3 regions of the Kitasatospora sp. NPDC034023 genome follow, and region 3 is predicted to be linked to each of the others. Evidence: riboswitches for the same ligand, from Rfam matches in the RefSeq annotation. Region 3 holds a riboswitch; each other region holds the start of a gene.

Region 1 (2,255 bases), on a different contig from region 3:
CCGCCACGACCTCGGCGTCCGTGACGTCCTCCACCGCCCCGCCCGTCCGGCGGGCGATGTCCAGCACGTACGGGCCGTCGGCCGGGTTGCCGATCGCCAGCGACTTGGCGATGGTGTCCGGCTTGACCGGCTTGATCACGTCCCGGCCGGCCTTGAAGGCGGCCGACACCGGCGAGCAGCCCTCCGCCTGGGCGCCGAAGATCCGGTACGGCCGGTCCTCGACCAGGCCGAGCTTGATCAGCTCCTGCAGCCCCTTGTCGATCTTCGTCAGCTGCGATCCCGAGGCGATCGGGATCACGATCTGCTCCGGCAGCCGCCAGCCGAGCTGCTCGCAGATCTCGTACGCCAGCGTCTTGGAGCCCTCGCCGTAGTACGGCCGCAGGTTGACGTTGACGAAGCCCCAGCCCTCGCCGGCCGGGTCGCCGATCAGCTCCGAGCAGAAGCGGTTCACGTCGTCGTAGTTGCCCTCGATGCCGACCAGCTCGCCGCCGTACACCCCGGCCATGACGACCTTGCCCTGCTCCAGGTCGTGCGGGATGAACACGCAGGACCGGAACCCGGCCCGGGCGGCCGCCGCGCCCACCGCGCCGGCCAGGTTGCCGGTGGAGGAGCAGGACAGCGTCGTGTAGCCGAACGCCCGCGCGGCCTCGATGGCGCAGGCCACCACGCGGTCCTTGAAGGAGTGGGTCGGGTTCCCGGAGTCGTCCTTGATGTGCAGCTGGGCGGTGAAGCCGAGCTCCCGGCCCAGGTTGTCCGCCTTCACCAGCGGGGTCCAGCCCGGGTTCAGGTTGGGCTTGGAAGCCACGTCGGCCGGCACCGGCAGCAGCGGCGCGTAGCGCCAGACGGAGGCCGGACCGGCCTCGATCCGCTTGCGCAGCTCCTCGGCGCCCTCGCTGCCGAATTCGTAGGCGATCTCCAGCGGGCCGAAGCACTCCAGGCACGCGAAGTCGGGACCGAGCGGGAATCGGGTGCCGCACTCCCGACAGGACAGCGCGACGGCGGGGCCGAGGTCCACGGAAACAGGTGCGACAGTGTCGATAGCCATGATGGCGAGGCCTCTCTCCTCATCTTCCCCGCGGCGCGGACGCGCCACAGGCCGGAATTGGCACCTGTCCCGCCGGGGCCTGTCGAGAACAGCCGCGCGAGAAGGTTGCCGGGACGTCAACGGGCCGTTCCCTCAGTCCCTCTGGATGAGCTTGTGAAATTGTGGTGGTACTCAGCGGCGACCCCGGCGTGCGAAGGTCCGGCCGCTGTACGAAGACTGTATCCGAAGGCGTCAATCCTGAACGGGACCGTCCGCCACGCGAGATGAGCCGTCCCACCCCACCCGCCGAGGAGACTTCCGTGCCCGCCGAACCGACTCCCGAGCTGCTTCCGCAGGCGGCGTCCTGGCTGCGCCGCCGCTCCTGGAGCGCGGCCGACCGGCCGGTGCGCACCCTCCTCGCGGCCAAGGAACGCACCGGGCGCACGGTCAGCGTCGTCCTCCCCGCCCTGGACGAGGAGGCCACCGTCGGCGACATCGTCCGCACCGTCCGCCGCGAGCTGATGGAACGCCTCCCGCTCGTCGACGAACTCGTCGTGGTCGACTCCGGCTCCTCCGACGCCACCGCCGCCGTCGCCGCCGAGGCCGGCGCCCGGGTCGAGCACCGCGACGCCATCCTGCCCCGGCTGCCCGCCGCCGCCGGCAAGGGCGAGGTGCTCTGGCGCTCGCTGCTGGTCACCCGCGGCGACATCGTCTGCTTCGTGGACGCCGACCTGCGCGAGTTCGATCCGGCCTTCGTCTCCGGCATCGTCGGCCCCCTGCTGACCGACGAGTCCATCCAACTGGTCAAGGCCATGTACGACCGTCCTCTCGAGACGGAATCCGGTGCCGTCGTCCCGGCCGGCGGCGGCCGCGTCACCGAACTCGTCGCCCGCCCCCTGCTCAACCTCCACTGGCCGGAACTCGCCGGTTTCGTCCAGCCCCTCGGCGGCGAGTACGCGGCCCGCCGCTCACTGCTCGAACGACTGCCCTTCCCCACCGGTTACGGCGTCGAACTCGGCCTGCTGGTCGACGCGTTGGAGCTGGTCGGCCTGGACGCCCTGGCCCAGGTGGACGTCGGCGTCCGGCACCACCGCCACCAGGACGGCCAGGCCCTCGGCCGGATGGCCGCCACCATCTACCGCACCGCCCTCGAACGCCTCGACCGCGCCCACCGGCTCAAGGCCTCCGCCGACCTCCTCCTCCCGCAGCTCACCCAGTTCACCCGCGACCC
Region 2 (2,255 bases), on a different contig from region 3:
GGATCCGCGCCAGCCCCGCGGTCAGCCGGTCGACCAGCTGCCGCTCGCGGGCCTCCAGCGCGTCGAAGCCGGCCTCGCTCAGCGCCCGGCAGGCCGAGGCGATCGCGTAGGCGCCGATGACGTTCGGCGAACCGGCCTCGTGCCGGGCCGGGCCGGTGTGCCACTGCACGGCCACCGAGCCGTCCGTCTCCCGGGCCACCGTGCGGGTCGCTCCGCCGCCGGCCAGGTACGGCTCGGCCGCGTCCAGCCAGTCCGCCCGGCCGGCCAGCACCCCGGCGCCGAACGGCGCGTAGATCTTGTGGCCGGAGAAGGCGATCCAGTCGACGTCCAGCTCGCGCACCGAGACCCGGTGGTGCGGGGCCAGCTGGGCGGCGTCCAGCACCACCCGGGCGCCGTGCCGGTGCGCGGTCTCGGTCAGCTCGGCGACCGGCCACAGCTCGCCGGTCACGTTGGAGGCGCCGGTGACGCAGAGCAGCTTGGGCCCCTCGGGCGCCTCGGTGAGCGCGGCGTCCAGGGCGGCCACCGCCTCGGCCCGCGAGCGCGGCGCGCGCAGGTAGGTGACGCCCAGTCCGGCGTGCGCCCAGGGCAGCAGCGAGGCGTGGTGCTCGGTCTCGAAGGCGAACACCCGGGTGCCGGCCGGAACGGCGCCGGCGAGCAGGTTGAGCGAGTCGGTGGTGGCCCGGGTGAAGACCACCTGGTCGCCCTCGCGCAGGTCGAGGAACTCGGCGACGGTGCGGCGGCTCTGCTCGAAGAGGTCGGTGGACAGCTGCGAGAGGTACCCGGCCCCGCGGTGCACGCTGCCGTAGTACGGCGCGTAGGCGGCGACGTCGTCCCACACCCGCTGCAGCGCCGGCGCGCTGGCCGCGTAGTCGAGCGCCGCGTAGCCGACCTTGTCACCGCTGGCGAGCGGGACCTGGACGTCGGCGCCGAGGACCGCGAGGGGGGTGCCGATCTCGGTGGCGATTTCGGTGGAGAGAGACATGAGGATGCACTCCTTCGGGGGTATGGGACCCCGGGAGTGCCAAATCGTCGGGCGTCCGCGCTTGCCGCACGGACGGTTTGCCGTGGCGACCCGGTCCTCACCCAGGGCACCCCGCCACGGACGGAGGGTTGCCGGACAGCAAGCTGGGGCTTTGGCGCTGTCACTCATGACCTGCCGAAGACTCTAGGTCGGGTCCAGCGGGTGGTCAAACGGGCATCCACCATCCGGACAGCCGGGGAGCCCGCGCCGGCGTACCGGCGCGGGCTCCCAACTACCGCTTCAGCTCCGGCTGGTGGCCTCCGACCAGCGCCGCAGCAGGTCCTGCGCGGCGCCCGAGTCGATGGCCTCCGCCGCCCGCGCCATGCCCGCCGCGAGCTGCTCCGCCAGCGGCGCGTCGCCCAGGTCGAGCGCGACCAGCGCCGCCGCCGTGTTCAGCAGGACGGCGTCCCGCACCGGCCCGCGCTCGCCCGCCAGCAGCCGGCGCGCGACCTCGGCGTTGTAGGCGGGGTCCCCGCCGCGCAGCGTCTCGATGCCGACCAGTTCGATGCCGACCTCCCGCGGGTCGAAGGAGGTCTCGGTGACCACCCCGTCGCGCACCACCCACACCCGCGAGGTGGTGGTGATGGTCAGCTCGTCCAGCCCGTCGTCGCCGCGGAAGACCAGCGCCGTCGAGCCGCGCCGGGCGAGCACGCCGGCGATCAGCCCGGCCAGCCGGGTGTCGAAGCAGCCGATGGCGTGGGAGGTGACCTTGGCCGGGTTGGTCAGCGGGCCGAGGATGTTGAAGGCCGTCGGCACCCCGAGGTCGCGCCGGGCGGTGGCGGCGTGCCGCATCGAGGGGTGGAACTTCGCCGCGAAGCAGAAGGTGAGTCCGACCTCCTCGGCGACCTGGGCGACCCGCCGGGCGGAGAGGTCCAGCGCCACGCCGAGCTTCGCCAGCACGTCCGAGGACCCGGTGGACGAGGAGGCGGCCCGGTTGCCGTGCTTGACCACCTTGGCGCCGGCGGCCGCCGCGACGATCGCCGACATCGTGGAGATGTTGACGGTCTTCGCCCGGTCGCCGCCGGTGCCGACGATGTCCACCGCCGGGCCGGGGATCTCCAGCGGTTCGGCGTGCGCGTACATCGCGTCCACCAGACCGGTGACCTCGTCGACCGTCTCGCCCTTGGCCCGCAGCGCGATCATGAAGCCGGCCACCTGGGCGGGGGACGCCTCGCCGCTCATGATCCGGTCCATCGCCCACGCGGTGGACGAGCGGTCGAGGTCCTCCCCCCGC
Region 3 (2,255 bases):
TGCCGGGCGGTCCGCTCTGGCAGGTGCTCTACCTTCCGGCGTTCTGGATCGTGGTGCCGGGCTCCTTCGGCCTGTTGAACACCGCGCAGATCGAGGTCGGCAACGGCGCGCAGCCGGTGCTGGCGGCCGTGTCGGCGGTGTTCGGGGTGTCGATCGGCACCCTGATCGGCTCGGTGATCAGCCGGATCCCCCGCCCCTCCCTCCCCGTCCTGCAGCCTCGAGCGTGAGCCGGACGGCGGGAGAGGCGGCGGGAGGGACGGGGAGGAGCGGGGCGAGGAGGAGCGGCCGACGAACCCGGTCAGGAGTGGCGTAGCGCTTCGGTCAGGCGGTGCGCCGCCTCGGTGACGGCCTGGGAGAGCTGGGCACCGGGGTGGCGGGTGAGCCGTTCGATCGGGCCGGAGACCGAGACCGCGGCGACGACCCGGTTGGACGGGCCGCGGACGGGCGCGGACACGGAGGCGACCCCGAGTTCACGTTCGCCGATGGACTGGGCCCAGCCGCGGCGCCGTACGCCGCTGAGGGCGGTGGCGGTGAAGCGGGCGCCCTGCAGGCCGCGGTGGAGGCGTTCGGGTTCCTCCCAGGCGAGCAGGACCTGGGCGGCGGAGCCGACCTTCATGGGGAGGGTGATGCCCACCGGAACGGTGTCGCGCAGGCCGGAGAGCCGCTCGGCGGCGGCCACGCAGATCCGGACCTCGCCCTGTCTGCGGTAGAGCTGGGCGCTCTCGCCGGTGACGTCGCGCAGGTGGGTCAGGACCGAGCCGGCGGCGGCCAGCAGGCGGTCCTCGCCGGCGGCCGCCGACAGCTCGGAGACGCGCGGGCCGAGGATGAAGCGGCCCTGCATGTCCCTGGTGACCAGGCGGTGGTGTTCGAGTGCCACCGCGATCCGGTGGGCGGTGGGCCGCGCCAGGCCGGTGGCGGCGACGAGTCCGGCCAGGGTGGCGGGACCGGCCTCCAGGGTGGCGAGGATCGAGGTGACCTTGTCGAGCACACCGACGCCGCTCGTGTTGTCCATGGAATGGGTACTCCGTCTCAAATCCCGTGAGCGGCGGGTCGGCGCTGCTCACGGAGGCTCCGGGCGGGGAGCGGGGGTGGTCAGCGAGGACAGGCCGGAGAGGAAGTCGGCCGATTGCCTGCGCCGGGCACGAGACGGGTACGCGAAAGGGCCGGGGCGGGAAGCGCCCGGGCGAAGGACAGCACAGAGAGCACCGTGTCTCCTCATCTTTCCCGCGCCACAGTGGCGACAGGCCGGAGTTGGCACTGATCCCGGACGGCACGGCGCGTACTTCGGACGCCGGGTCGACCGGGGAGTTGCCGGGGCTTCGTAGGGCCGGTCCCTCCACCCCTCTGGATGATTCGCGAAGAACCATACAAGACTCCCCGGGCAGCACGTCAAACCCCCACCCCTCACGCGCAGGCAGCGGCGGGCGGCCCGCCGGCCGGGCCTTCCCCGGCGGGCCCCCCGGTGGGCCCGATTCGTGGGAGAGTGGAGGAGTCGGGAGTTCCGGCCTGAGCGGTGGCCGACCTCCCCCCGGAGACACTCCAGAGGTCTCCCATGACACAGCTGAACGAGATCCGCTCCATCGCCCCGGAGGCCCTCGCCGTCGCGGGTGTGCTGGACCCGCCGGTCGCGGCCGGGGCGGGATCGCGGGGCTACGACGACTTCGTCGACCCAGGCGACCTGCCGGACTCCGCGCAACCGTGGCAGTGGCACTGGTCCCCCGACCTCCTGTCGCGGCTCGCGGAGGACAGCCGGCTGCAGGTGAAACTGGGCTACAGCTGGTTCGAGGCCGCGGGCAGCGCGGCCGGACCGGTGCGACTCACTCTGTACGGGGTGCCCCACCGGAGCCGGCACGCGCTGGCGACGCGCCTGGCCGAGGCCCGTCCCGCGGTCGGCGCGGTCTTCATCGCGGACGACACCCTGGAGCCGGAGCCCCGCTGGCAGTGGCCGCTGCACCTCTGCGCCGTCACGACGGAGGCCGCCGAGGGCCTGTTCGCCGTGCTGGACCACGACGCGGAGGTAGCTCCGGTCATCGACGTGTACACCCTCGGCGAGCAGGACGGGGACTGCGACGTGCTGGCCGTCTCCGGCGCCGCCGAGCTCGACGCGCTGACGGCCGGCGGCGGCCTCAGCGCCGTCTGCCTGGCCTGGTGCGCCCCACAGCCGCCCGACCCGCACCAGCTGGCCCAACTCGACGCGGCCGCGCGCAGGCTCGACGCCTCCGGCTGGGTCGTCGCGGACCTCTCGGCGACCGGCG

The links. Region 3 has a riboswitch for S-adenosylmethionine ahead of ACZ52R_RS15855 (IclR family transcriptional regulator). Riboswitches for the same ligand answer to the same signal wherever they lie in the genome.
Region 1: another riboswitch for S-adenosylmethionine. It lies ahead of thrC (threonine synthase); the one in region 3 lies ahead of ACZ52R_RS15855 (IclR family transcriptional regulator).
Region 2: another riboswitch for S-adenosylmethionine. It lies ahead of ACZ52R_RS03235 (aminotransferase class V-fold PLP-dependent enzyme); the one in region 3 lies ahead of ACZ52R_RS15855 (IclR family transcriptional regulator).

What each region holds. Positions count from the first base shown of each region.
Region 1 covers NZ_JBVIRY010000004.1:405,664-407,918, forward strand. The annotation lists gene thrC (threonine synthase) at 1-1,045, opposite strand, end outside; SAM riboswitch class I at 1,062-1,197, opposite strand; gene ACZ52R_RS08970 (glucosyl-3-phosphoglycerate synthase) at 1,369-2,255, shown strand, end outside.
Region 2 covers NZ_JBVIRY010000002.1:82,145-84,399, forward strand. The annotation lists gene ACZ52R_RS03235 (aminotransferase class V-fold PLP-dependent enzyme) at 1-982, opposite strand, end outside; SAM riboswitch class IV at 1,035-1,154, opposite strand; gene trpD (anthranilate phosphoribosyltransferase) at 1,262-2,255, opposite strand, start outside.
Region 3 covers NZ_JBVIRY010000009.1:143,137-145,391, reverse strand. The annotation lists gene ACZ52R_RS15860 (threonine/serine exporter family protein) at 1-227, shown strand, start outside; gene ACZ52R_RS15855 (IclR family transcriptional regulator) at 299-1,012, opposite strand; SAM riboswitch class I at 1,213-1,355, opposite strand; gene ACZ52R_RS15850 (hypothetical protein) at 1,553-2,255, shown strand, end outside.